DNA from 4 places in the Pseudoalteromonas sp. A757 genome. Region 2 is predicted to be linked to each of the others. Evidence: predicted binding sites of a transcription regulator. Region 2 holds the regulator's gene; each other region holds the start of a gene.

Region 1 (7,404 bases), on a different contig from region 2:
TTTGCTTTAATTAACGTTCTAAACAATGCACGTGCGATCTTGGTATTAAAACCAAACAGTAACTGCGCATCTTCACGCACCACAAAGTGGGTAAATACTGAAACCGGCTCGCCCACGCTTGGTAATTCATAAAAACAAGTCATAGGCATTTGTACTTCATAACCTACACCTGCAACATCAATTAATATTTCTGGTGGCTGCTTTTCTAACAGTGTTCCGCTTAATTTTCCTATCATGGTTATCTCAACCTTCCTCTTACGGTTTTACGCGCTGCGCCTGCCATTTTTATTAAGTTTTGCCTTGAGTGCGCGTGACAAATCGCCACAGCCAACGCATCTGCTGCGTCAGCTTGGGGTGTGCCAGGCAATTTTAATATGCGCTTTACCATTTCCTGTACTTGGGCTTTGTCTGCACCACCGGTACCCGCAACGGCTTGTTTAACTTGTCTTGCCGAATATTCACTCACGACCACTGACTGCATGGTCGCCGCAACAATGGCCGCACCTCGCGCTTGACCAAGTTTTAAGGCTGAACTTGGATTATGCGCAACAAACACTTGCTCAATCGCAAAGTCGCTCGGTGAAAACTGCTCTATGAGCTGTGTGATCCCTTGATAGATCATTTTTAATCGAGTGGGAAAGTCATGTTCACCAACTTTAATGCAACCGCTCCCTAAATATTGGAACTTTGCACCCTGGTGAGCAATCACACCATAGCCTGTAAATCTTGACCCCGGATCAATTCCTAAAATGACAGCCAAACGCATCGTCTCTTGATTTTTTGGTTATAATGCCAAAATACTGTATAGATTACCAGTTATAAGCTAGTATATAAGATCAAAAAAGGCGACCTAAGCCGCCTCTTTTACATCAGGTTGACGAACTTACTCGCCCTCACCTTGCTCTACCAACTGCTTTTCTATTGAGATAGCAAGCTCTTTTAGCGCATCTGGATTTGCAGGGCTTGGTGCATCCGTCATCAAGCACGACGCTTGCGTTGTTTTCGGGAACGCAATAACGTCACGGATGTTGTCAGTGCCACACAGTAGCATCACCAAACGGTCAAGACCGAATGCCAAACCTGCGTGTGGAGGCGTGCCATACTTCAGAGCATCGAGTAAGAAACCAAACTTCTCTTGCTGCTCAGACTCTTCAATGCCAAGGATCCTGAACGCTGCCTGCTGCATTTCGTTGTTGTGAATACGAACCGAACCGCCACCTACTTCGTAGCCGTTAAGTACCATATCGTATGCATCAGAAAGTGTACCTGCTGGGTTTGCTTCAAGTTCCGAAGCACTTACGCCCTTAGGTGCAGTAAACGGGTGGTGTACCGCGTGTAGGTTGCCTTCGTCGTCTTCTTCGAACATCGGGAAGTCAACTACCCAAAGTGGTGCCCACTTATTAAGATCAGTAATTTCTAAATCAAGACCAATCTTCAGACGTAGCGCGCCCATCGCTTCATTTACGGTATTGCGCTTGTCTGCACCGAATAGAATAATATCACCTGTGTTTGCGCCTGTGCGCTCAAGCAGTGCATTGATCACTTCTTCGTTCAAGAACTTAGCAATTGGCGACTGTACGCCTTCGATACCAGCATCACGGTCGTTTACTTTCATCCATGCCAGGCCTTTCGCACCATAAATACCTACAAACTTAGTGTATTCATCGATTTGCTTACGTGAAAGTTGTGCGCCACCAGGCACTGACAGTACTGCAACACGACCTTTTTCGTCGTTCGCAGGGCCGCTCAGTACTTTAAATTCAACGTCTTTTACGATGTCTGCAACGTCGATAAGCTCAAGCGGGTTACGTAGGTCTGGTTTGTCCGAACCATATTTGCTCATCGCTTCGCTGTACGGCATCACTGGGAACTCACCCAAATCAACGTCTAGGAAAGACTGCCACATTTCGCGGATCATTTTTTCTGTCACACTACGAACTTGATCTGAGCTCATAAATGACGTTTCGATATCTATCTGAGTGAACTCTGGCTGGCGATCGGCACGTAAGTCTTCATCACGGAAACACTTTACGATTTGATAGTAGCGGTCAAAACCAGACATCATTAGTAGCTGCTTAAATAGCTGCGGCGACTGCGGTAGCGCATAGAAACTGCCTTTGTGAACACGACTTGGTACTAGATAGTCGCGTGCACCTTCAGGTGTCGCTTTCGTTAGTACTGGCGTTTCAATGTCTAAGAATGCATTTTCATCCAAGAAACGACGCACAAAGCTACTCGCTTTAGCACGCATCTTAATGCGATCGCTCATTTCTAGACGGCGTAGGTCTAAATAACGGTACTTAAGACGACGCTCTTCAGAGTTTTGCTGATTGAAGTCAAGCGGTAATGGTTCTGAACGGTTGATAATGGTTAAGCCAGTGCCTAAGATCTCAACTTCACCGGTTGCCATGTCTTTGTTTACTTGGCTTTCAGGACGCGCACGGACAACACCTTTGATCTGAACACAGAACTCTTGGCGCAACGTATTCGCTTTATCCATTAAGCCTTCCACTTCAGGATCGAATACCACTTGCACAAGCCCTTCTCTATCTCTTAAATCGACAAAGATTAGGCCGCCAAGGTCACGACGTTTATTGATCCAACCACATAGTTCAACTTCCTGATCTACATGGCTCTTATTTAGTTTTCCGCAGTATATAGAGCGCATAAAATTCCTGTCAGTCCAGTTTGCTCTTACGACTAATCACTTCTCACCACACAATATGAATTCACAGTATTGGTAAGCCAGTCGCTAAGACTCATTTTCAATAACCGCCAATTATATAAAAATACGCTGCATTGTCATCCTCAATCTAAGGATCTGATACACTATTCACACATTTAATCGTTGTTTTGATCACTATGTTGTATCTGGGTTGCCCACAATGGAGTAGCGCACACTGGAAAGGTCGAGTATTTTCCAGCCATTGTAGCGCCACAAATATGCTCAAAGAGTATGGCCAAATTTTTAATAGCGTTGAAGGTAATACGACTTTTTATGCCGATCCAAATCCGCAGACCGTATTAAAATGGCTAGAACAAGTGCCTGATGACTTTCGCTTTACGTTTAAAATTCCTAAGCGTTTTAGTCATGAAATGGCACTTAGCCACTGCCAAGATGAATTATTGACTTGGTGTAAAAACATGGCACCGTTGTTCCCTAAATTGGGCGTGTTAATGCTGCAATTACCTGCGCAGTTTGCGCCTGAACATATAAATAAAATGCGACAATTTTTATCTTGGTTGCCCAAATCACTAACTGTTGGTGTTGAAGTACGACATTGGGACTTTTATCGTAAAGGTGATGCTGAGCGCAGATACAACCAATATTTAATCGAAAATAACTACAATCGCATCGTGATGGATACTCGCGCACTCTTTAGCGAGCCTGCCAGTACCCCTGCGATAGTAGATGCACAACAAAAAAAGCCGCGATTGCCTGTACATGCTATTGCTACAGGAGACAGCCCAATTCTGCGATTTGTTGGTTGCTCTCAGCTGGAGTCTAATAGAGACTTTTACCAGCCTTGGTTAACTAAACTCAATCAATGGCTCAGTGAAGGTAAATCACCTTATGTGTTTTTCCATACCGCAGACAATTTTGATGCGCCATTTTTAGCAAGACAATTTATTGCTGATTTAGAGATACATCATCAAGTAAGCAATCCATTCCCCGCTGAAAAAGAAGCAAAGCAAGAGGCGCTGTTTTAATGTCCCATCCCTATTTTTTAAACTACTCCGAACAAGTCCAAACTCAAGTCACTCAGTTAATAGAGAGCAAACGACTCAGTGTGTTTTTCAAAAGCCGCTATCCTGAACCGCATCAGATAAAAAGCGATAAGCTACTTTACGAATATGTAGAAGGATTAAGACAACAGTACTTAAAAAATACCCCACGGGTATCGCAGGCCAAGTTTGAGAAGCGCAACAATATGGTATTGAATGCGTTAGGAACACATACGTTCAAAACCACACGGCACGGGCAAAAACAAAAAACGTCGCACCAAATACACATCGCAGCGCAGTTAAAACACGCTCCCGAGGCGGTGTTACGAGCATTGGTTGTACACGAGCTAGCGCACTTTAAAGAGAAAGACCATAACAAAGCGTTTTACAAGCTTTGTCAGCACATGGAGCCCAACTATCATCAACTTGAGCTAGAATTACGGCTATTTATGCTGTTGTGTGAGACAGAAGGAAACACCAATTACACTTAACTTAAGTGTAATTGGTGTTTTGAGAAATTAGCGTTTGCAGCTTGGTGTAAATCCACCCGCACGCGCTTTGTTAGCGGTTGTTTGGGCTGTTGTCATGTTGGCTTGTAATTGCTTAATTCGGTTTTCTGGCGCAGGGTGCGTCGACATAAATTCTGGTGGACGCTGTTCGCTCATTTTCGCCATATTTTGCCAAAGTGCAACAGAGCCTTCAGGATTAAAGCCTGCCTTAGCCATTAGATCTAAGCCGATAACATCCGCTTCGCTTTCATGAGAGCGGCTAAATGGCAGTGCTACACCGTACTGTGCACCAAGACCTAATCCCTGCATAATGGCATTGCGATATTCGACATTATTCATTTCAAGTACCGCTGCACCTGCTTGCAGACCAAACTGCAACACACTGTTTTGCGAAACACGTTCATTAGCGTGTTCGGCAATAACATGCCCTACTTCGTGACCCATAACCGCCGCAAGTTGATCTTGGTTTTCTGCAACTTTGAGAATCCCCGTGTGAACTCCGATTTTACCGCCGGGTAGCGCAAATGCATTGGCAGAGTCATCTTCAAATACTACGACTTCCCATTGCTGGTTTGCGTAGTTTGCTGGAAGTTGTGCTATTAAGGCATTTGCAATACACTTAACGTAGCGATTGGTTTTAGCATCAGTATCGACTTTTTGCTCTTGCTTCATTTGTTCAAAGCTCGCAACACCCATTTGGTCCATTTGCTGCTCTGAATAGAGCGCTAACTGAGTGCGTCCGGTAGGCGATGTTTTACAACCGGCAAGCGTTGCCGCTACGGCTATCGCGAGAACCAGTTTTTTCATAACTTGTTCCTTTTCTTTTTTACAACTTAAGTTTCTCTAAGTTTACCGCAATTTCGTCACTTAACGAGACTAACTTAGTACAATATAAAAAATTTTTCATGAACTTCTGCTGATCACAACGCCGTCTTTTCGCTGCTCTACTCCAGTGCATCGAGTACCATCTCCATATAAAGCGTCTCTGATTGGTGTATTTATTCTGCTTAACATTAACAAGGTAACAATACCAACATATGAAGTCATCAACACTCCCCGCAATACTGTTGCCATTACTGGCTAGTATTGTTGCGATAACACCATTAGCCATCGACTTGTACCTACCTGCGATGCTCGCGATTGCAGACAGCTTGAATAGCCCGCTCGAGCAAGTGCAGGTTTCTCTTAGTAGTTATTTGGCAGGCTATGCTGTCGGCATGATGGTGTTCGGCCCCCTTGCAGATAGATTCTCAAGGCAGACGTTAGCTATTTGGGGTTTAGTCGGGTTTACCGCATCATCAATTGGGCTTGCACTAACAAATGACATTGATATGTTTTGCTTCTTGCGGGTCGTTCAAGCATTTTGTGGTGCCGCAGCGACTGTTGTTGTACCAGGCGTGATCCGCTATTATTACAAAGAGCATACAGCCAAAGGGATGTCTTATGTGTCGATGATCATGATGATCGCGCCACTTATTGCCCCCTCACTTGGTGCGTTGATCTTGTTGTACTTTGATTGGCACGCCATTTTTTGGTTTTTAGCGGTTTATGCAGTATTGGTTATCATCGCATTACAGTTTTTCTGTATTGCAATTCCAACCAACGCCGATGTACCGCTTAGCTTATCGTTTTTCTTAAAAAATTACCGCATTGTGTTAACACAAAAGAAGGCCCGCTACGATATTCTTTCTTCAATGCTGGCATCATTTGCATTCTTTTGCTTTTTAACCTCAGTTTCATTTATTTATCTTGAGTATTATGGTGTGTCGGAACAGCTTTTTGGAGTGTTATTCGCCATGAATGTGATTGCATTGATGCTTGGTAACTTTGCCAACACGCGTTTAGTACCAAGGCTTGGTTCTAGAAAAATGCTCAATATCGGTCTTGCGATTGGTGTTGTCTGTTCCACACTCTTGGTCATACTCAGTAGCCAATCCGTCTCGGTTTGGGTGTTAGCTTCTGCCATTGCACCTTTGATGATGAGTTTGGGGATCATTGCCAGCAACGCTGATGCGCTGATATTACTGAGTTTTGAACATCAAACCGGTACCGCTACCGCGGTGATAGGCACGCTACGATTTGGTAGTGGCGCTTTGGTCGGCCCTTTACTTGCGCTCGCGGTTCCTGAGTCACCTATGCCGTTCTCGAGCTTTATGTTCGCTGCCATTGTGCTGAACATCGTCTGCCAGTTGCTAAACAGGCGCTTTGAGAAAAGCCTCAGCGCCGAAGAGGTAAGCAAGTAATCAAAGAAAAGCCCCGATTTACGGGGCTTTTCTCTAAAGTCATTATTACATCATCTTAATTTAGTTCTTTATCTTTCCAAAATTTAGTGCCTTTTACTGTTGCTTGCAGTGCTAAACCACTTTCAGTAAAGGTGTACACAGTAACATCGCCATAATAGGCTTCGCCTTCTACCGACCCGCCCTTTTTAGCGGCTTTAGCTGCAGCATCTGCATTTCCACCAAACGTCCAACCTGACGTAACAAACTTATTCATTGCTTCAGGAGTATGGAATACCATCACAATACGATAATCTTTTACACCTAGACCAAGGCCGACACCACCTTCAGCCATATTCATATAAGTGTTACTTCCCACTGTATTATCGTGTACGACACCGTAACCTGTTCCAGCAGCAACAAATAACAGATTAATATTGGCATTAGAAAAAACAGCATAGCCCGGAGCTGCCGCTAGTTGCGAGCGTGTATCCGGCTTTTTGCTGTAAAGCTGAGTAAGTACATCGTTTTTCATATCTAGGATGGCACGTTGCTTTTCAACCTTGTCACCATCACCCATTGAAGCACATGCACTAAGCATGACGGCCAAAAAGCCAGCCATTAAATGTTTAACGTTTACCATAGGTTTTTCCTTTCCTGCATTAAATTAAAATAACACGACCTATCATAGACGCTTAGTTTGAATGCTGGATTAATCTAGTCACTGAGGTATGTTTCAAGCCTTACCAAACCAGCGGCAAAGTTGCGCTTACCCGTACCTAAACGGAAATGGCACTCACTCTCCAATAGAAATAACTTTGCGGGTAACAATAGCGTGTTCGAGGTCTCTGCAAATTGACGTGACCACTTTTCAGAATCTCTTACTGAATTAATCTTCAGCAATGACAACACCCCGCCATGTGGCTCAACCCAAGTTACTTTTTGCGAGT
Region 2 (7,404 bases):
GGGTTTTTTGCATTTGAAGTAAAGTACTACCATGTAGTATCTCCCCTTCGCTTATCCATGCGCTCATTTCCCCGAACTGCGAAGCGTTGCTTCGGTTTCTTGTCACCCAAACTCAGAAGTGAAACAAAACAGCTCGAAGGCGAGCCCCGCGAAGGGTCGGCCCCGGTCAATGATAGTGTGGGCTTCCCATGTGAAAGTAGAACATCCTACTTCGTAGCGAGCCAAGGCCTTATTAAAGGTCGATTAACAGCATTCATCCATGATTCTAATCGACATTAGTACATCCATGTACGTCAAACCCGTTGCAGCAATGCGACGGGTTTTTTGCTATGTGGGGCATAGAGATTTGAGATATAAAACCTCGCGAGGTAAACTCGCTCCTACCACAGCATCAGCACTGAGCTGCGTGGTCGGAGGTGGTTTACCCGCCGAGCTGTTGGGCTCCCCAAACAAAAAGAATAAAACATCCTACTTCGTAGCGAGCTAGGACCTCATTGAAGGTCGATTAACAGTATTCATCCATGGCTCTAATCGACATTAGTACCTCCATGTACGTCAAACCCGTTGCAGCAATGCAGCGGTTTTTTTGCTATGTGGGATTTGAAAAGAACATATCACAAGCAATCAACACATCGCGAGGCAAGCTCACTCCTACAATAGCATCAGCACTGAGCAGCATTGTGGGAGCGCCGATAGCTTGTAATGAAAAGAACACAGAGTCAGTCTTTGCTTGTTTTCGCTTACGCTTAATAGCAATTAGTCTTAATACGTGCTCAATTAGCAGGAACAGATCTGACGCTAATAGTGTTAAAAATTTCTCATTTAGAACAAATAAATAGAAAAGTTTCGCCTTGCCTAAATGGATGTAGGTACCTCGTTGATAGTGGATACAGTAGTGGTGTTATCTACAAGGTTTTCTCGCCTCAAAAATGGAGCGTGTAATTATGCTAATTGGTATAAAATATGTTGAATAAAGAAACATTTGCGATTTTTTTTGAGCTGTATATACTTACAGTAAATAAACCACTGTATGGAATACCAGTTAATGCGTCCTCTAACGAAACGACAAGAACAAATCTTTGAATTAATAAAAGTATTCATAAAAGATACTGGCATGCCTCCAACTCGTGCTGAAATAGCTGATGCTTTGGGTTTCAAGAGTGCAAACGCAGCAGAGGAGCACCTTAAAGCTCTTGCTAAAAAGGGAGTTATTGAAATGGTCCCAGGAGCAAGTCGTGGAATTAGACTTGTAGAGGATGAACCTGAGCAACTAGGCTTACCTATTATTGGCCGTGTTGCAGCTGGAGAGCCGATACTGGCAGAGCAACATGTTGAAAGCCACTTTAATGTGGATGCCAGTTTTTTTAAACCGAATGCTGATTACCTTTTGAGAGTTAATGGTATGAGCATGAAAGATATTGGGATTATGGATGGTGATCTACTAGCGGTCCATAGCACTCAAGTGGCTGAGAATGGCCAAGTGATAGTTGCTCGTGTAGAAGAGGACGTGACTGTTAAGCGCTTAGAAAAGAAAGGAAAGAAAGTTCTCTTGCATGCTGAGAATGAGGAATTTAAAGCGATCGAAGTGGATCTAGAGCATCAAAATTTCTCTATTGAAGGATTAGCCGTAGGTGTGATCAGAAGCGCCGACTGGATGTAGTTTATGAGGGCGAGCGTAGCGTTAAATATCAAGTTGCGCTCGCTTTAACTATATATAGTGAAAAAAGTAATAATTAACTTTTCTAACTGTGTGAAAGTAAGATAATTATCGTGACTTTTCCATATCTCAATATTTTTTAGTTTTCTGATCTTTATACACAATTTTTCATCACTCTTCGTTTTACTACCAGTAGCCCCATTTTTGATTCTAAATTCAGTCTTCTCAAAAATCTTGCATTTTGTTTATTTTTTGACTAATTGGTTAATAGTCGTGCAGTAAGTCTATGTACAAATAGGCAATATGACAGTCATCCAATAATAACAAAAGGCAACCATGAGTCGCCTTGAAGGAGACGTCAAATGAAAATTTGTCGATTAGTTGTAGCATTGATCGCAGTGCTAATCGCCATGCCCTCACTCGCTAACAGCGCTTACAATATGAGGCAAGGCGTTACAGACATTAGCCATCAAGTATACGAGCTTCATATGACCATATTTCTAATATGCTGCGTCATTGGGGTGATTGTGTTTGGGATTATGTTTTGGGCGCTTTTAAAACATAGAAAGTCAAAAGGCGTTGTTGCAGCGCAATTTCATGAAAGCACCAAAGTGGAGATACTTTGGACTGCTATTCCCTTCCTGATACTCATTGGCATGGCAATACCAGCTACAAAAACACTCATTGCTATGGAAGACACTAGCAAAGCTGATTTAACGATTAAAGTTACGGGGTCGCAGTGGAAATGGCACTATGAGTACATGGGACATGACGTCGAATTCTATTCTTTACTATCCACTCCGAAAGAAGAAATCAGTGATCTTAAGGAAAAAAATGAAAATTATCTGCTCGAAGTAGATAAACATCTGGTTATCCCTACTGATAGGAAAGTTCGTTTTTTGATGACATCTGATGACGTTATTCACTCTTGGTGGGTGCCTGATTTTGCTGTGAAGAAAGATGCCAATCCGGGCTTTATAAATGAAGCATGGACTAAGGTAAATGATGAGGGAATTTACAGAGGCCAGTGTGCTGAATTATGTGGAAAAGATCATGGCTTTATGCCCGTCGTCGTCGAGGCTGTGAGTCCTGATCAATTTGATAAATGGCTGGAGGGGGCTAAGGAAGAAAAAGCAAAAGCAGAAGCAGAGTCACAAGCAGTAGCCCAGCAAACTCTTACCAAAGAAGAGTTGATGGAGGTAGGTGAACAAGCTTACATGGCTTACTGTGCTGCTTGCCATCAACCTACAGGGCTTGGTCTACCGGGGGTCTTCCCTGCAATGAAAGGGAGTAAAGTTGTCACAGGAGATGTTAAAGAGCATATAGATATTTTGCTTTTAGGTCGGCCTGGGACTGCCATGCAATCTTTCGCAAAGCAATTAACGATCAAGCAGATCGCAGGGGTAATTACCTATAAAAGAAATAGCTGGGGTAACGACACTGGTGATGTTATTCAACCCAGCCAAATTCAGCGTGAGATAAATGCATTAGAGGAGAGTAAGTAATGAGTGCCATCGTAGAAGAACATTCACACCATACGGCTCCCAAAGGTATTAAGCGCTGGTTGTTTACAACAAATCATAAAGACATTGGAACATTGTATTTATTGTTTTCACTGACCATGTTTCTAATTGGTGGTGCCATGGCTATGGTGATTAGAGCTGAGCTTTTCCAGCCTGGTTTGCAGCTTGTAGATCCACATTTTTTTAATCAAATGACGACAGTTCACGGGCTAATAATGGTATTTGGAGCGGTGATGCCCGCGTTTACCGGCCTTGCTAACTGGATGATCCCAATGATGATAGGAGCTCCTGATATGGCGCTCCCGAGAATGAATAACTGGAGCTTTTGGATACTACCGTTCGCGTTTGCAATTTTACTGATGTCATTATTTTTGGAAGGTGGTGGGCCCGCTTTTGGTTGGACTTTTTATGCGCCTCTCTCTACAACGTACAGCAACGACAATACCGCATTTTTTGTGTTTTCTGTACATATAATGGGTATTAGTTCCATCATGGGCGCTATTAATGTGATTGTGACCATTGTTAACTTAAGAGCTCCGGGCATGACATGGATGAAGCTCCCCTTGTTTGTCTGGACTTGGTTGATAACCGCATTCCTTCTGATAGCAGTTATGCCAGTACTTGCTGGCGCTGTGACTATGGTGCTGACCGACAAGTTCTTTGGGACAAGTTTTTTTGATGCTGCAGGTGGTGGTGATCCAGTGATGTTCCAGCACATATTCTGGTTTTTCGGCCACCCTGAAGTATATATCATGATATTACCCGCCTTCGGCATAATTTCTACGATAGTACCTACATTTTCAAGAAAGAAACTGTTTGGCTACGCATCGATGGTTTATGCAACTGCATCGATCGCATTGTTGTCGTTTGTCGTTTGGGCTCACCACATGTTTACCACAGGTATGCCTTTAGCTGGTGAGTTGTTTTTTATGTATGCAACTATGCTCATCTCAGTACCCACTGGCGTTAAGGTTTTTAATTGGGTAGCTACGATGTGGCGAGGCGCAATTAGTTTTGAAGTACCCATGTTGTTTGCCATTGCATTTATTGTGCTTTTCACAATAGGTGGGTTTTCAGGGTTGATGTTAGCGATCACACCCGCGGATTTCCAATATCACGATACTTACTTTGTTGTCGCTCACTTCCATTATGTGTTAGTTACTGGGGCTGTGTTCTCAATAATGGCCGCAGCATATTATTGGTTACCAAAATGGACGGGGCATATGTTTGATATCAAATTGGCTAAATTTCACTTTTGGTTCTCCTTGATTAGTGTGAACGTATTGTTCTTCCCTATGCACTTTGTTGGTCTTGCTGGCATGCCTAGGCGGATCCCAGATTATGCTCTGCAGTTCGCTGATTTCAACGCGATTATTAGTGTTGGAGGGTTTGCTTTTGGTCTTTCTCAACTGCTGTTTGTTGCAGTGGTTTATAAATGTATAAAAGGCGGGGAACAGGCTCCTGGAAAAGTGTGGGATGGGGCTGAAGGGTTGGAGTGGCAAGTACCATCTCCAGCTCCTTATCATACCTTTTCAACGCCTCCGGAGATTAAGTAATGCAACATGGACGCCTGCTTAGGAAGCTTATTTTGTTGACGCTAGGCATGTTTGCTTTTGCCTTTGCACTGGTTCCTCTATACGACGTTTTTTGTGATGTCACTGGCCTCAATGGTAAACCATCCATGGAAGTCGCAAGGCAGAGCGAGTCAATAGCACAAAGTCGACAAGTAGATGTGAGCTTCACAACGCATAGTCAAAGTCAGGCGCCATTTAAGGTCGATGCCGTTGAACATTCGGTTAGTGTTCAACCTGGAAAGCTAACCGATGTGAAGTTTATTGCAAAAAATCTGAGTGATAACGAGCGTGTGTTGCAAGCGATCCCTTCAGTGTCCCCTGGGAAAGCTGCAAAGTATCTACACAAAATGGCCTGCTTTTGTTTTGATCAGCAACCGATGAAAGGCAAAGAAGAAGTTGAATTTGTCTTGAGATTCTATGTAGATACGGAGCTTCCCATTGATGTTGAGGAACTCACGCTTTCATATACGTTGTTTGATATTACAGAGCGAGTTAGCAAACAAGACAGTGATGGGGTGAGTATGCTAGCCGCTCAAGAGGAGTTCAAATATGAACCATGAACAAGAAAAATATTACGTACCTGAGCAAAGCCCATGGCCGATAGTCGGTGCTTTTGCGTTGTTTTTCATCGCTGTTGGGGCTGCACTTACCATTATTCAGCTAAACTCTTCTGGGAACAGTGGAGTAATGTTACTGCTTGTGGGTATTGCTGTGCTGGTATATATGCTGTTTGGTTGGTTCAGGAATGTGATCCAAGAATCTCAAACCGGATTATATTCTGCCCAAATGGATCGTTCGTTTAAGCAGGGAATGGGATGGTTTATCTTTTCTGAAGTTATGTTCTTTGCAGCTTTTTTTGGTGCGCTTTTTTATGCACGGATGATTGCTGTTCCGTGGTTAGGTGGTGCAAGCAACAATGCCAGTACAAATGAGGTTTTATGGCCTCAATTTGAGGCTGTTTGGCCATTGCTCACAACACCAGATGGAACTGTTACTCAAGCTATGGGTTGGCAGGGACTTCCACTTATCAATACTATCATTCTATTAGCATCATCAGTAACCCTTAGCTTTGCTCATGTAGCTTTGGAAAAGGAGCAAAGGGCGAAAGTAAAGGCGTTTTTGGGGCTAACTGTACTACTTGGAATTGCATTCTTAACGTTGCAAGTGGAAGAGTATATTCATGCCTACCAAGATCTTGGGTTAACTCTGCAGTCGGGAGTATACGGCAACACATTCTTTTTACTTACAGGATTTCATGGGGTTCATGTCACACTTGGCGCGATCATTCTGTTCGTTATATGGATCAGAGTGTTGAAGGGGCATTTTACCGCTAAGAACCATTTTGCTTTTCAGGCTGGGGCTTGGTATTGGCATTTTGTTGATGTGGTTTGGCTATGTCTATTTGTATTTGTTTATGTGTTGTAACACCGGGTGAAGAGTGTAGTTTTATAAGATCAAATTGAGCTGCAAGACAAATTATAAGTAGCACAGCTATTGAAGCATAAACTCTTTTTTGCAATAGCTTCGCCATTGACTCTTGTTGCTCTGACTTGAGCATGACCAGCATAGCTTTAAATAAATTAAAAAAAACGAGCAGTAGTAATACAACAATAATAATTTTAATCATAAGGGGTGTCCGATGGATTTAGGTGCACTTTTTAAAGGTAGATCAAAAACCCCCATATTGGCAGCGTTAATCGTTGTTCTCTTATGCGGTTCACTTTCTTATTGGCAATTGCAAAGAGCACAGCAAAAACATGTGCTGCAGCAAAAAATTGAGAGAAAAAAGGCGCAAGACGTAATTAACGGACCGCAAGCAACGCCCCTGCCGCTCACTCAAAGTATTAATGCTGAGGTTTCGATAACAGGGAGCTTTGTAGACGGTGCTGTTTGGTATTTAGATAACCAAGTTGTAAAAGGCCGGATTGGTTTTGATGTGATTGGTATTTTTAAAATTTCCAAAACTGATGAGCACTTGGCTGTTAACTTAGGCTTTGTGCCGCAACAGGCTAGTCGCGTACCTACCGCTTTTTCTCTTCCAACCGGTACAGTTTCTCTACCTGTTTATATCAAATCTAGTGAAAACAAGCGGTTCACACTAGCCAAGTCTGCAGTAGATGAGGCGACAAGACAACCTGTGATCCAGTACATTGATGTCAATTACTTATCTAAGGAGTCAGATAAACCTCTTTTACCTTTAATCGCCTATATGACTAAAAATAGGTTGGCTGGAACTGAGCCTCACTATCAGCCTGTAGTAATGTCACCGCAAAAACATGAAGCTTACGCTTTGCAGTGGTTACTCATTGCCTTGGCCGCGTTGGTTATTGGCTGGAAGCTTTCAAAAAAGGAGATTAAAAATGTCTAAAAGTGCAGCGTGGTTTATAGGGCTATTCGTACTCCCAGTGTTGTTGGCATTTATTGCTTTAAAAGTCGGCTGGATACCTGATGGTACCACTAATCATGGTGAATTTTTAAGTCAGGAGGTTCGTCAATCAGAGCTAGCGCTAGAGACCGAATGGAGTATTGTTTATCAGCGACCAAAGCAGTGCAATAAGCAATGCTCTTTACTACTCGACAGCTTACCTAATTTGTATTTAGCACTTGGGAAAAACCAGCAAAAAGTATCGCTTGTGGTATTACAAGATCA
Region 3 (7,404 bases), on a different contig from region 2:
TCAAGACAATCCCCGACAGAAACAAAATAGGAAAAACCAATTTTTTTATGTTGTGCCCAGTCCAGTATGGTTGAACATACCGCCGCCGATTGTGAAATAAATGCAAGCTTACCGGGCGCTGCAACCGTATGAGAAAAACTGGCATTAATACCCAAGTGAGGAATGAGTAAACCGAGACAATTAGGACCAAGTAAAGTGACCTTCGCTATTTTGGCAGCTTCTTTTAATTGTTGTTTGTGCTGATTATCAAGACCTGCTGCGATGATGATTGCATGTTGACAGCCAATATCACCAAGTTCATTGATGATTTGCACTAAGGTTTGTTTATTGGTACAAATAACGGCGAGATCAGGGACTTTGGGTAACTGTTCGATGGCACTGTAGGCAAGCACCCCATGCACGGCGGTGTGCTTTGGACTGACGGGCATAATGGGCCCTTTAAATCCGCCTTGTAGCAAGTTACGCATTACGATAAAGCCGGCGCGATCAGGATTGTTAGAGGCGCCAATCACCGCGATAGATTGGGGGTTAAAAAATTGGCTAATACGCTTTACGCTCATACTGTTTCCTAGTTCAGCCACAGCTCATACGAAACACTCTACCATTTTGCTCGCAGTTTTCGAGTGCAATTAAGGTAGACTTTGATCTATCCCCATTATAATTGTTTGAAAACCATGACTGAGGCGTAACGTTGAGGACAGAGATATGTCTACTATGACTAAATATTTGGCTCCTGCGGCTTTACTATCACTGGCGGTGGTAGTAAGTGGCTGGATGGTAAAATCGACCATTCTAGAAGTGAAGGGAATGGAACGGACGGTAAGTGTAAAAGGATTATCGGAAAAGGAAGTAACAGCAGACACGGTGATTTGGCCCGTATTTTATCGTGATGCAGATAACGATCTGGAGGCCTTGGTAGAGCGCACGGAAAAGAAAAATGCAGCTATTCGTGCGTTTTTGACCTTGCAAGGCTTTGATGCATCAGAGCTGTCCATATCAGCGCCTTCTATTACAGATAAGTACGCCCAAGAGTACGGTCAAAACAATCAAGGGTTTCGCTACGTAGCGAAAGCCGGTGTGACTGTGTACTCTAATAATCCAGATAAAGTATCGCAAGCACTTGGGCAGTTAAGTGAACTGGCCAAACAAGGTATTGCCATCACTAAAGATGATTATCAAAACCGAGTTGAATATTTGTTTACTGGTCTTAATGATATTAAGCCTGAAATGGTGCAAGAAGCCACACAAAAAGCTCGAGAAGTGGCGGTAAAATTTGCTAAAGATTCTGATTCTGTGCTTGGCAAAATAAAATCGGCAAGACAAGGACAATTTAGTATTCGCGACAGAGACAGTAATACGCCACAGATAAAAATTGTGCGTGTCGTGACGAGCGTGGAATATTACTTATCGGATTAAAACGCGTTTATTGCGCGGCTAAGCTAGCAAAAATGACAAATTCGTCAAACAAGCAAAGCTCCTTCTATCAAAGGGGTTTTGCTTGTTTATTTCTTGCCAATTAATAACTCGTTTTCGATTGGTATAAACTCACTGGCAGCACGGATCAAAGAAGCAGCGGTAAGCTGCGGCACGCCGTAAACTTCAACTCGGGTATGGTATTTATCTCTGAGTTTACTTGCGAGTAAATCAAAATCACCATCGCCAGTTACTAGAATAATTACATCGGATCCAGACGCACACTCCATGGCATCAATGGTAATGCCAACATCCCAATCACATTTCGCCGAGCCATCGGCACGTTGAATATAAGGCTTTAACTTCACCTCAAAGCCAATTGCTCGCAGGATATTTTGAAACTGTCTTTGTTTATCGTCACCTCGTTCGCTGGAATAGGCAATGGCTTGATATACCTCGCGATTAGCCGTTGCTTTGCGCCAGAACGCATTGTAGTCAAAGCCTGTTTGGTAGGCTTGCTTGGTAGTGTAATAAACATTCTGGGCGTCGACTAAAATGGTGACTTTTTCCATAACGGACTCATAGCAATAAATTTGCTTTATGATAGCAAGATTAGCGTTTGTTTAGCCATTTACTCATCGCGGCATCATAGGCTTTTTTAATGGCTCCGCCATCGCAAGGGCGAGGCGCAGTACGCCAATTCTTATTTAATCCTTCCGGTGTAGGAATGCTCGGATCGGGCCTAACTTCAGCGTAACATAGGCCATTTTCACGGTAGACTGTGTATTGAGACGTAGACTCGAGTTGCTCCCTTTGCATGCTCGCAGCGGTGGTTTGATGTGTTTTAGGCACGGTGAGCCGCTGTGGCTTTTCTTGGTTTTGGCTGAGTACAGCGTCACTCGGAGCGCGTTCTAAAAGTTGCTGACGAAATTGAGAGATTGCTTTGCGATGATCTAGCTTTTTAGGTTGCGTGACGATCGCTGCTTTGGTTATGTGCTTTGTTTTACTTTCAATCGCAGGTTTTTTTGGTTCCGTTTGCGCAGTTTTTAGTATTTCAACCGTATCGTCCGGCAACGTCGGTTTTAACTTCTCTACTGGCTTATCTTCAGTTATCGTCGGTGTCCCAATACGTTCCATCTTGGGCTTGGCAGGCTCAATAACCAAATAGGTTTTCATTGCCTTAATTTCTATAGGCTTTGAGGGGATATAAATACTTTGCTGCAGATACCAGCCGAGCAGTAGATGCAGCACAATAGAGGCGATAATGGTGAAACTAATCAGGTTGTGTTGGAGCAGCCGCATTATTCTTATTAAATCCTTGAGTCATGCGGAGTTAGAGCTTAATAAAGACTTAATTGTTCCCTCAATAGGCAAATTAATCTGTGACTAATTGCGCGGAAATATGTTTTAGCAAGGTGAGTTCACGTAAAACGGACATCCCTTTGTTATTCGCATCATTGAGTTTTGCTTCGTTATGCGCGATGGCTTGGTTTATATTGATCCACACCGGTTTCATACCATTGGCGTGTTCATAATCCTCCATCGCTGGCGCATCAAATTCGCCACAAATCTCACAAACGTAGCAATAAGAAATAATATGCACATTGTCATGATCGGGTTTATACCAAGGGCGGTACTCTTCATAGCGGCCAAACGGCGTCAACCCTGTGATGGATACTGCACCCGTTTCTTCTTTTAGCTCGCGCTCCAATGCTGCTTCTAAGCTTTCACCCTCGTCGACGCCGCCACCTGGCAAGGTGTAATCGTCATAACGTTTGGTGTAAAGCATAAGGATGTCGTTGCCTCTAAGGACAATGGCGCGAGTGGTCTTTCTGGTAAAGCAGCTGCCTTGAAGCGGAATGACTGGGGTGTTATTTAAGCTTTGCATGGGGTTTTAACTTCGATCTAGTTAACAAGGATGGGTTTACAATGCGATACGCTAGCGTAAAAGCGGCGTATCGCGAAAGAAGATATTAAAACGGAGAGGGGTACGCTTTAAATACCGTATCAATCTCGGCTAAAGACTCTGCACATAGCGGCTGTTCAAACGCTTGGATATTTTCTTTAAGCTGCGCCATGGTTGTCGCGCCGATTATGGTTGAAGTCACCCCATCTACTTGGTCGCACCAAGCTAGCGCCAGCTGCGCCGCAGTCATATTAAATTCTTTGGCGATTTCTAGATATTTTGCAACGGCTTCTTGAGCTAATTGCGTATCTCTGAATAAGCCCTGCCGTTGTACCAAAGTCCAGCGGCTACCTTCAGGTCTTGCGCCCCCTAAATACTTACCGCTTAGCATTCCCCCAGCTAATGGCGACCAAGGTAAATAGGCAATATCTTCGTTTACACAAGTCTCAATCAAGTAAGGCCAATCTTTGGCATGTAGCAAGCTAAACTCATTTTGAATTGAAACCGGCTTAGGTAGGTTGTGCTGCATCGCCAAATTAAGGTAAGTGTGAATGCCCCAAGGTGTATCATCAGAAAGACCCCAATGGCGAATTTTACCTGCTTGAATACAGCTTGCTAAGCCTTCCAAAATATCTAGCATGCCCGCGCGCTCTTCGTCGCGGTCAAGTGCAGTTAGAGGAACCATGCCAGGCCATTGTTTACCAAAGTGCGGTGAAGTACGGTTTGGCCAATGTAGTTGGTAAAGGTCAATATAGTCGGTATTCAGGCGCGCTAACGAATCGTCCACCGCTTGGATCACTGATTGTCCCGTAATAGGGCCGCCTTCACGGATCCAAGGCAAACCGCTTCCCGCAATCTTTGTGGCAAGTACAAGTTTTTCGCGCTTTTCTTGATGGCGCTTTAACCAATTGCCAATGATGGCTTCGGTTTTACCGTAGGTTTCAGGTGAGGGAGGGACCGCATACATTTCAGCGGTATCAATGAAGTTAATACCACGGCTTAGTGCATAATTGATTTGCTCGTCGGCATCATGCTGGTTGTTTTGTACGCCCCAAGTCATGCTTCCTAAACAAATGCGTGAAACTTCAAGTGGGCTACTACCAAGTCGTGAGTACTCCATGCAGGCTCCTGATTGCTGAATGATTAGATAAAGTCAAAGTAACGGATTTAGTACTTTGAACAGTATTGATATTGTTAGCATTATCTCTGTTTTGCAGTGCAAGTTGCAACAGACATCCACACAAGTATAGCTTAGAACACTAAGGCCTACGTTCAAGATTGCAACAGTTGGAAAATTAGCACATAATAAACACTGTTTATTTAGACAGTGTTTTTAGCGTGCGTAAATTTATTCATATTGATATGGACGCGTTCTATGCATCAGTAGAAATGCGCGATAACCCCGAGCTTGCAAAGGTGCCGATGGCGATTGGTGGTCGTAGCCATCGCGGGGTGCTATCCACAGCTAACTATATTGCTCGGCAATATGGCGTGCGCTCGGCCATGTCGAATTATCAAGCGAAAAAACTCTGCCCTCAGCTGGTGATTGTACCTGGGAGAATGGAGGTCTATAAGGCAATATCGCAACAAATTCGCGCTATTTTTGCCCGCTATACTGAGCTAATTGAGCCACTGTCTTTAGATGAAGCTTATCTAGATGTTACTGAGTGTCAGCAATGTAATGGCAGTGCAACGCTTATCGCCGAGCAGATACGAGCGGATATCTTTGCTGAAACGGGCCTTACAGCTTCGGCGGGAATTGCGCCAATCAAGTTTTTAGCCAAAATTGCCAGCGATGAAAACAAGCCTAATGGTCAGTGTGTGATCCCGCCTCACCAAGTGAGCGCTTTTATCGATGCGTTACCTCTCAAAAAAATCCCAGGTGTAGGTAAAGTGACTCAACAACGTTTGCTTGCCATGGGACTTGAGTATGGCCGAGATATTAAGGCACTGTCTGAAACTCAGTTACGCCAGTCATTTGGCAAGTTTGGCACTGTATTATGGCGGCGTTGTCAAGGTATTGATGAGCGCCGAGTTGAAACCGACAGAGTGCGCAAATCGATAGGCGTTGAAACCACATTTGCAGAAGACACGCTCGACCTTGATACCTTAAAGCAAGTCATAAAAGAAAAGTTGTTACCTGAACTGACTCGCCGAGCACAGCCTTATTTACAGCGCGGCTTTAATAAGCTTGGCGTTAAAGTGAAGTTTTACGATTTCACCCAAACCACCAAAGAATGCCAATACCAGCATATTGACTTGCCGGTTTTTGAAGAGCTATTGATTGAAGCGATGGCACGGCAAAAGTTTAAACCTGTGCGCCTCGTGGGTTTGCACTTAGGGCTAAATGAAAAATCTAACACTCATGCTCAACTGGGACTTTTTGATGGCTAATTCTGACCTACCTAGACTAAAAGATAACTGCAATTAGTTTATTTTGTGCTAGCTTCGAAGTTGTCGTGCAACAAACTAATCACGCCAACTGCGTGTAATTAAAACAACAACAAGAGGTAAGCATTATGCAATCCATAATGATCGTACTCTTCGGCATCATAGGGATGTTATTTGGATGGTTTGTCTATTCCAAATTTATTGCTGAAAAAATATTTAAAATGGATGACAACTTTGTCACGCCGGCTCATGAACTTGAGGACGGCGTAGATTATGTTCCCACTAACAAAGTGGTATTGTGGGGGCATCACTTTACTTCAGTCGCAGGTGCTGCACCAATTGTTGGTCCTGCTATCGCCGTGTATTGGGGCTGGGTGCCTGCGGTACTTTGGGTGGTATTTGGCACTATATTTTTTGCGGGTGTCCATGATATGGGCGCGCTATGGGCAAGTGCTCGCCATAAAGGTAAGTCGATGGGCGCTTTGTCTGAAAGCGTAATTGGCAAGCGCACTCGTTCATTGTTTATGATTGTGGTCTTCCTTGTGCTGCTCATGGTGAATGCCGTGTTCGGCGTGGTGATCGCAAACTCCTTCGTGGGCAACCCAAATGCGGTATTCCCTGCTTGGTCTGCTATTGTCGTGGCACTTATCATCGGTCAATTGCTTAAACGAAAAGTGCCGCTAGTACCGCTCTGTATTATCGGGGTTATTGTGCTCTACGCGACCATTTATATGGGCAGTAGTATGCCGATTACCTTACCAACCGAAATGTTCGGTCTAAGTGATAAAGCTAATTGGATCATCATTCTGTTTATCTATGCTGCCGTGGCGTCATTGCTGCCAGTTTGGATGCTATTACAACCTCGTGATTTTATTAATGGTATGCAGTTACTGGTTGGTTTGGTTTTATTATACGGTGCGGTATTTGTAGTGATGCCAGATATCACCGCGCCTGCATTTAATACCCAAACCGTGGAGAATACCCCAAGTATTATCCCGCTATTATTCGTAACGATTGCCTGTGGTGCGGTATCTGGTTTCCACGGTATTGTTTCGTCGGGAACGAGTTCTAAACAACTAGATAAAGAAAAAGACGGCCGTTTTGTCGGCTACTTAGGTGCAGTTGGTGAAGGCTCATTAGCACTGATCACTTTGGTCGCCGTAAGTGGTGTGATGCTCGCAGTATCGCCAGAAGAGTGGCACGAAATTTATAGTCATCTTGGTGCCGGTAGCGTATCAGCCTTTATTAATGGGGGTTCAAACCTTATCAGCACAGGTTGGGGACTACCAGTTGAAATCGCATCAACCTTACTTGCCGTTATGGTTGTACTTTTTGCAGGCACCACTATGGATTCTGGCGTTAGACTTCAGCGTTATATTATTCAAGAGTGGGGTGAAATTTATAATATCAAACTACTCAATAACGGTATTGTCGCAACCTTATTTGCTGTAGGGTGCTGCTTGTTACTTGCCTTTGGTGCTGGTGGTGCTTCAGGTAGCGGTGGAATGGTGATCTGGCCCTTGTTTGGCTCTACCAACCAAATCTTGGCAAGCTTAACCTTGTTGGTTATCTCAGTATACCTTATCAAACTAGGTCGTCCTGCTAAGTACACCTTGATCCCTATGGTGTTTGTACTGGTAATGGCGTTTTTTGCTGGTGTGATCAAGCTAGGTGAATACTATCAAAAAGGTAAT
Region 4 (7,404 bases), on a different contig from region 2:
GTGCTTTATCTCATCGGCACGAGCCATTGCGCTTGGAAGTACTTTGTAACCCCCACGCATATTAATTTTTGGCGACACAGTAACCCAAGTGTCAGTTGGTGCGAGGATCTCAAATGTACCGCTGGTTTCAATCTGTGTGCTGTACCCTTTACTATGCAATAGCTCGCATAACGGGCGGAGATCAAACATACAAGGTTCACCTCCAGTGATCACCACATGTTTTGCTTGGTAGCTCCGCGCCTCAAAAATCGCCAAAATCTCGTCAGCACTCGCGTTCGCCCACCACTCTGAGTCAGCCTTTTTTTCTACAGTGTTATCCAATGAAACAATAAAAGTGTCGTTGGTTTCCCAGGTTTGTTTGGTATCACACCAAGCGCAACCAACTGGACAGCCCTGCAAACGTAAAAAGATTGAAGGCGTACCAGTGAAGCTTGCCTCACCCTGAATTGTTTCAAATATTTCGTTAACCTTGTACAAAATGGCCCCGTGTTTAAGATAAAGTTGTCGAAAAATACCGCGAGAAAATTGTCATTTCTCCAGCGGCCGTGTAGTATATCGCGCCCTGAAGTAAACCTCTATCAAAATCGAGGCAAATCACCTATGAGCGAAAAAGTTGTCGTAATCTATTCTGGCGGAATGGACTCTTACACTGTATTAAACAAGGCTGTCCGCGAGGGCCATGAGGTTTATGCATTGTCTTTTAACTATGGCCAGCGACATGTAAAAGAGCTACAAGTTGCCGCTGACGTATGTGCAAAACTCGGCGTTGCTCATAAGGTCGTTGATATTTCGGCTATCAATCAATTATTGTCAGGCTCCAGCCTAACAGATGATATCGACGTGCCAGAAGGCCACTATGAAGAAGAGAGCATGAAGAGCACGATTGTGCCTAACCGCAATATGATTTTGCTTTCTCTTGCTGTAGGTTACGCAGTCTCTCTAAACGCAAATAAGGTATTTTACGGTGCTCACTCTGGTGATCATGCTATTTACCCAGATTGCCGCCCAGAGTTCGTTAAAAAGATGGATGATGTTTGTCGCATTGCGAACTACGACGCCGTTGAAATTGTGAGTCCTTACCTTAATAACTCAAAAATTGATATCCTTACTGATGGTCTAAAAATGGGATTAGATTACGCTGACACTTGGACGTGTTACAACGGCCGCGAAAAAGCGTGCGGTAAGTGTGGAGCTTGCCAAGAACGCCTCGAAGCGTTTGAGTTAAACCACGCGACAGATCCGCTCCCGTACGAACAATAGTATCGAAAAAGGCCTCTGTTGAGGCCTTTTTCATATACTTTTCAAGTGCTTCACTTTACTGGAAGCGTCATACCTTCAAACAGCTTGTCGATATCATCTTGATTTCGTAATAAGCTTGCACGCTCTACCACATCTTTTGTAAGATGCGGTGCAAATCGTTCGATAAAATCGTACATGTAGCCTCTTAGAAAGCTTCCTTTCCTAAAACCGATTTTCGTCGTACTTGCTTCGAATAAATGACTCGCATCGATACAAACTAAGTCGCTGTCAGATTTTTCGTCAAGTGCCATTGATGCCAACACACCAACACCAAGTCCTAATCTTACATAGGTTTTGATCACATCAGCGTCTGTTGCAGTAAACACGATGTGTGGCTCCAAACCATGAGCATTAAATGCTTTATCAAGCTCTGAGCGGCCAGTAAAACCAAATACATAAGTGATCAACGGATATTTAGCGACGTCTTGTACCGTCAGTGCAGTGCCTTTTTGTGCAAGAGGATGGTCTTTGGCGACCACAATACTGCGATTCCAGTGATAACAAGGTAGCATGACTAGGTCACTGTACAAGTGCAGCGCCTCGGTAGCGATAGCAAAGTCAGCATCACCTCGAGCGGCAGCATCAGAGATTTGCTGTGGCGTACCTTGGTGCATATGTAGAGAAACCGCCGGGTATTTTTTCATAAACCCTTGGATCACAGGAGGCAACGCGTAACGAGCTTGTGTATGCGTCGTTGCGATGTTCAGTTTACCCTGATCTGGTAAGGTATGTTCATTTGCGACCGCTTTGATCCCTTCCACTTTAGAGAGGATCTCACGAGCAATATTAATTATTTCATTACCTGCGCCCGTAACATGCGTTAAATGCTTACCGCTACGGCCAAAGATTTGGACCCCCAACTCGTCTTCAAGCATGCGCACTTGCTTTGAAATACCAGGTTGAGAGGTATATAAACTTTCCGCCGTCGCTGACACATTCAGGTTGTGATTCAACACTTCGACGATATATCTCAATTGTTGTAATTTCATATTGCTTTTATTCTTATGATCTCTTGATATTGAGCATCAGCCCATAGCAAAACCGCTTTTTGTTAGCGAGTTTAGTGCAAAGCGATAAAAACCGCCTGTTACGACCTTATGTAGGCTAGCACATTTGGTAAAAATGAGGTAGCCAAGAGGTAGTAAATATCAGCATTTTCATAGACACACTGACTGACATTTGACCGAATAACCAGCCTGTTGGCATGCTTTTGCGAACTCCCGAGCTAAATCTGGCGACTATCTTTCACTAAAACTAACCGCTCATTTAGGCATCGGCTATACTAAAAAATAATGAATTCTTTATCTTTTTTACAGGTTATTGTCGTAAACCTGTTCAGAATAGTACGAATTCATGTAAGATTAAAAAATTACACTGGTGGTTACATGAAAGAGATTTCAGTATGTTTGTTTCTATTATAATAATGTTGATTGTTGCACTTATCGTCATAGCAGTTTGGGTAAGTGCGATCCAGCAACATAAAGAGAAACAAGAAGCAGAGAGACGCAAAGAACTCGCTAAGCAAAAACGCGTAATTGAAGAAGCGGAAGACGTCATCATGAATGGCAGCAATATTCCAATGTCTGAAGTCATGATCCGTATCATTCAGCGCCGCGTGCACGACGCTTTAGCCGCAATGGTGGAGCTGTCTCCAACTTCGAGAGAGTTAAAAAGTCGATTGAATGAATCACAAGAACGCTTGAATACTCCGCCTGAAAAATCAAATGACTCTGATTCAATTGCGCTCCCTGATAACGACAAACAAATTATCGCGCTGGTTCAAGGCATAAAAAAGTTACGCCAACTACTGCGCTCTGAACATAGTAAAGGCAAAGTAGATACTCAACTATTCGTTGGTGAAGATCGTAGGCTGGAGCGATTTCAGCTTAAAATCAATGTTGAAAGCCAGATAAAAAGAGGGCTTTCAGCGAGGACCGCAAATATGGTCGGTTCAGCAAGACAATACTTTGAAAAAGCTTACGCTACCATTTGCGCAGTTTCATACAATGATGACTATGTAAAAGAGAAAAAGGCACAGCTGGAAAGTTATTTAGAAGAGATCAGCAGTGAACTTAGAGCGTCTAACGCATCAGCGGTGAAAAAGAAAGCAGAGCAAGAACAAGACGACTTGGACGTATTATTTGCACCGAAGAAGAAGTGGTAACACCATAATTTACGTAAAAGGCTGGTCTCCCAGCCTTTTTATTACAAATGAAGTAAACCCACTAGCTTAACCAAAAGCAAACTTAACGATAAAGAGTAGTGTCAGTACCCAAACGCTGATACTGACTTCATTTGCTTTGTTGCACGCCACTTTCACTGCTGTATAGGAAATAAACCCCAGGGCAATACCATGTGCGATAGAAAACGTAAGTGGCGTCATCAATAACACAACACTGACCGGAATAGCATCGCTCATCTCATCCCAATTAATTAACTTTAGGTTTTGCAGCATTAATACCGATACATACAGTATCGCGCCAGCCGTTGCATAGGCAGGAACCATTTGCGCTAACGGCGCAAAGAACATCATGAGTAAAAAGCAGATCCCAACGACCACGGCTGTTAATCCTGTGCGACCACCGACGGATACACCTGACACTGATTCAATGTATGAAGTCGTCGTTGAGGTACCGAGCACTGAGCCCGCTATTGTCGCTGTACTATCAGCTGACAATGCCCTACCCAGTCTTGGCATACGACCGTGCTCGTCAGATAATCCAGCCTTTTGCGTCACCGCAACCAATGTGCCGCTGGTATCAAATAAATCGACAAATAAAAATGCAAACACCACACTGAGCATAGAAAGCTCAAAAATTCCACTCAAATCCAACTGCATATAGGTCGGCGCGATGCTTGGGGGCACATCAACAACGCCATGATAATCTACAAGCCCAAGCCCCCACGCAATACCCGTCACCATTAAAATGCTGATAAGCACACCACTTTTGACTTCACGGTACATGAGCGCCGCAATCACAAAAAAGCTGGCAATGGCTAATAATGGGCCGGGAGAAGTGATATCACCAAGCTGTACTAATGTGGCATCGCTTGCCACCACAATTTTCGCGTTTTTTAACGCAATTAACGCTAAGAACGCGCCTATACCCGCAGCGATCGCACGCTTTAGCACAATGGGAATAGCTTGGATCACCCACTCACGAACTTTGAAGACACTCAAAAATAGGAATAAACAGCCTGACATAAATACCGCGCCTAATGCACTTTGCCATGTATAACCCATACCAAGCACAACACCATAGGTAAAAAAGGCGTTTAAACCCATTCCAGGCGCAAGCGCTAATGGGTAGTTTGCCCATAGTCCCATAATAAAGCAGCCAATTGCAGCTGCGATACAAGTTGCTACAAAAGCAGCGCCGTGGTCCATACCAGCTTCAGCTAGCATTGCAGGGTTTACGAAAACGATGTAAACCATAGTAACGAATGTCGTCAAGCCAGCAATCACCTCAGTTCTTACATTGGTGTGCATAGCTTGCAGTGAAAATAACCGCTCGAGCATAACTAAAATTACAAATTTGAGGAACAAGTGATTGGATTTTAACACGAATCACTTTAAAACTCGGACAAAATAGTTAAAATTCAGCTACACTCTGCTTATCAACATTATTGCGAATACATATATGGATCAAAATAGCACCGATAACTCAGCAAACCATGACTTAGAACAGCAACTGCTGAATGTGCTTGAATTTGTGACGTCACCATTAAAAGCGGACGCAAAATTCCCAGATCTTCACGACAATACTCAAGCACTGAAAAAAGGTCTCTATTACCTAAAAGAAAAGTCTTTCCCGCTTGCAGCAAAGTGGCTAAGACTGGCGGCGATGACTGGTGATTTAAAGGCACAGTTCTTTTTAGGTTTGTTGTTTATGAAAGGCCAAGGAGTGCCACCCAGCCCATTTCATGCAGCTGCTTGGTTGAGTTTGGCCAGCAGTCAAGGACACAAAGGCGCCGAACAAGTACTACTTGATGTTCGCCGCTTTCTTACTACTAAGCGCTTTAGAGATGCACAATGCTATGCAGCAACACTTTACGAGCAAATTCATCAACTACAGCATATTAGCCAATAAATTAAATTTTACTCCTCAAAAAAATGTAGGCTAGGCGTAGCCAAGCCTCTCTTAAGTAAACATACGCTTACCCTCTGCAACGGTCACAATAGTACAGTAGGAAAACTACTGTATAGCAGCTGAGAAAATTTCCTATTGCTTTATTCATATTCAAATTTCGTCAATTAAGCTCTCATTTCAAAAAATCACAACCATTTGTTTTATATTGAAAATTTAAACCAAGTAAAAATTAAGCTTGAATATTGATTAAAAAGCTAGCAATTTTTCTTGCATTCACACACTGTATAAACTACTGTATACACATACTGTATAGATAACCAGTGAGACAATTATGTTACACAGCAATACACTTCTACAGCCAAACAATTCGACTTATTACACACTTAACGAAATCAATAATGTTATCGTTGAAGATGAGATCGTCGCTAGCTTAGAGTTACTTAAAGTTTTACATAAATGTCAGCATAAACAAGGCTGGACGCTACTCGTTGCGCCCGATAATGTACCAAACAAGTCACTGCTAGAAAGTGCTTCTGTTGATGCAAGCAAGTTGCTCGTCATTAGGCAAAAGCACATATACGACCTTGAGTATGTACTTAAAAGTGCTATCAGCAATGGTAATTTCGCTGCGGTGGTGATTTGGACTGATATTGCATCAGTGCAAACTATCAACAAAATGGAACTGCCGGTATCTGACGTTGCAATACACTGTTTTCAAAGCGCTTAACAAGCTACAATAACAGGATATAAATTTGTTAAAACTGAAGTTTTTATGTCTTGTTATTGCAATTCATCCCTTCCCTATTCGCAATGTTGTGAGCCGTACCTTAAGGGACAAAAATTCGCAGAGCGTCCACAAATACTCATGCGTTCTCGCTATACTGCATACTGCTTAAAAGATGCAAAGTATATTCATGACACCTACGCCCAGGCTAAACAAGCACAAAATAGTGTCGACGATATTGCTACATTTGCTAATTATGCACACTTTATAAAATTGGAAGTGCTAGAAGAAGCAGTAGAAGCTACTCAGGGGATCGTTGAGTTTAAGGCGCACTATATCGCAGAAAACACTCACTATATACTCCATGAACGGTCAAATTTTATCACCGAAGCAGGCAGATGGTATTACTTAGATGGCGAATTGTATGATACGCCTACAACCAAGGTAGGCAGAAATGACCTCTGCCCGTGCGGCAGTGATAAAAAGTACAAAAAGTGCCACGGTAGCTAAAATAGCCTGAATTAGAGATTAGATACAAAGCAATAAAAAAGCTTGAAACGAGCGAAAGATGATTAAGGGTAGCTTATACCAATTGAATTAATTCTCTAATCAATTTGAAGGGTGAAATAGCATATTAGCTTCGTTAAAAATTTCTCATTTAGAACAACTAAATAGCAAAATTTTTGCCTTGCCTATATGGATATAGGTACCTTAGCGGTAGCAGGACGCGAGAGCGGTGCTACTAAAGCTATTTCCCCGCTTCAAAATAGATCATTTACTTAATACAACTGGTATTAGCCTAGACATGAAGCTCGATAAGCGTGGCGTTTAATGTCAGTCTAGTAACGAAGCAAACAGTTGTAAAATGACAAGTTTAATACCAGGTTGTCTTAAATTCGCTCAATTTAGCAGCTAATGTTGTTACGCCGTCGCGCGTAACATACTCTGCATATCTCCCGTTGCAATTTGATCATAGAAACCAGCCGCATCCATTGCCTTTTCAGCGACTAAGGCAAGTTTACCTTGCGTACTTGCCAAACGTCTTTTAACCGCTGGTTCCAAATTTTCTACAACTTCGAGTGGAATATGCTTTTTATCATTTCGTGCAGCAAAAGGTTCTGGATTTAAATTTTCTTGCAATCGCAAGGTCGCCATCGCTCCCATAGATACCAGCTGCGCATTATGCTGACCAATAAGCATATTGTACTCTTTTGGTGCAAGCGGCTTTTGTGGTCCTATTTCAAATTGCTTTTTTAGTGTTTCTTCTGAGCTATCTTTCGCGGCAGCTTC

What was found. The regulator LexA, encoded in region 2, represses DNA repair genes until DNA is damaged. The targets are predictions, from matches to a motif close to TACTGTATNNNNATACAGTA.
Region 1: a site for LexA is predicted at 799-818, ahead of ruvC (crossover junction endodeoxyribonuclease RuvC). Genes of this name have one in related genera too.
Region 3: a site for LexA is predicted at 4,630-4,649, ahead of dinB (DNA polymerase IV). Genes of this name have one in related genera too.
Region 4: a site for LexA is predicted at 5,681-5,700, ahead of DRB05_RS00480 (SulA-like leucine-rich domain-containing protein). Genes of this name have one in related genera too.

What each region holds. Positions count from the first base shown of each region.
Region 1 is NZ_QNQN01000072.1:7,384-14,787, forward strand. Features, by position in the region: gene ruvA (Holliday junction branch migration protein RuvA) at 1-236, opposite strand, end outside; gene ruvC (crossover junction endodeoxyribonuclease RuvC) at 239-760, opposite strand; gene aspS (aspartate--tRNA ligase) at 884-2,668, opposite strand; gene DRB05_RS15665 (DUF72 domain-containing protein) at 2,863-3,711, shown strand; gene DRB05_RS15670 (YgjP-like metallopeptidase domain-containing protein) at 3,711-4,217, shown strand; gene DRB05_RS15675 (M48 family metallopeptidase) at 4,245-5,042, opposite strand; gene DRB05_RS22665 (hypothetical protein) at 5,139-5,282, opposite strand; gene DRB05_RS15680 (Bcr/CflA family multidrug efflux MFS transporter) at 5,273-6,478, shown strand; gene DRB05_RS15685 (YSC84-related protein) at 6,534-7,097, opposite strand; gene DRB05_RS15690 (aminotransferase class I/II-fold pyridoxal phosphate-dependent enzyme) at 7,172-7,404, opposite strand, start outside.
Region 2 is NZ_QNQN01000051.1:67-7,470, forward strand. Features, by position in the region: gene lexA (transcriptional repressor LexA) at 1,046-1,660, shown strand; gene coxB (cytochrome c oxidase subunit II) at 2,020-3,162, shown strand; gene ctaD (cytochrome c oxidase subunit I) at 3,162-4,736, shown strand; gene DRB05_RS01635 (cytochrome c oxidase assembly protein) at 4,736-5,314, shown strand; gene DRB05_RS01640 (cytochrome c oxidase subunit 3) at 5,304-6,179, shown strand; gene DRB05_RS01645 (DUF2909 family protein) at 6,085-6,381, opposite strand; gene DRB05_RS01650 (SURF1 family protein) at 6,394-7,122, shown strand; gene DRB05_RS01655 (transmembrane cytochrome oxidase associated protein) at 7,115-7,404, shown strand, end outside.
Region 3 is NZ_QNQN01000066.1:1,934-9,337, reverse strand. Features, by position in the region: gene DRB05_RS09325 (bifunctional acetate--CoA ligase family protein/GNAT family N-acetyltransferase) at 1-560, opposite strand, end outside; gene DRB05_RS09320 (SIMPL domain-containing protein) at 706-1,416, shown strand; gene DRB05_RS09315 (NYN domain-containing protein) at 1,503-1,985, opposite strand; gene DRB05_RS09310 (hypothetical protein) at 2,026-2,715, opposite strand; gene DRB05_RS09305 (NUDIX domain-containing protein) at 2,789-3,301, opposite strand; gene DRB05_RS09300 (aldo/keto reductase) at 3,387-4,439, opposite strand; gene dinB (DNA polymerase IV) at 4,658-5,713, shown strand; gene DRB05_RS09290 (carbon starvation protein A) at 5,839-7,404, shown strand, end outside.
Region 4 is NZ_QNQN01000044.1:343-7,746, reverse strand. Features, by position in the region: gene queE (7-carboxy-7-deazaguanine synthase QueE) at 1-477, opposite strand, end outside; gene queC (7-cyano-7-deazaguanine synthase QueC) at 601-1,260, shown strand; gene cysB (HTH-type transcriptional regulator CysB) at 1,311-2,288, opposite strand; gene DRB05_RS00495 (hypothetical protein) at 2,702-3,463, shown strand; gene DRB05_RS00490 (NCS2 family permease) at 3,530-4,819, opposite strand; gene DRB05_RS00485 (SEL1-like repeat protein) at 4,941-5,390, shown strand; gene DRB05_RS00480 (SulA-like leucine-rich domain-containing protein) at 5,722-6,117, shown strand; gene DRB05_RS00475 (YchJ family metal-binding protein) at 6,163-6,624, shown strand; gene DRB05_RS00470 (VC2046/SO_2500 family protein) at 7,036-7,404, opposite strand, start outside.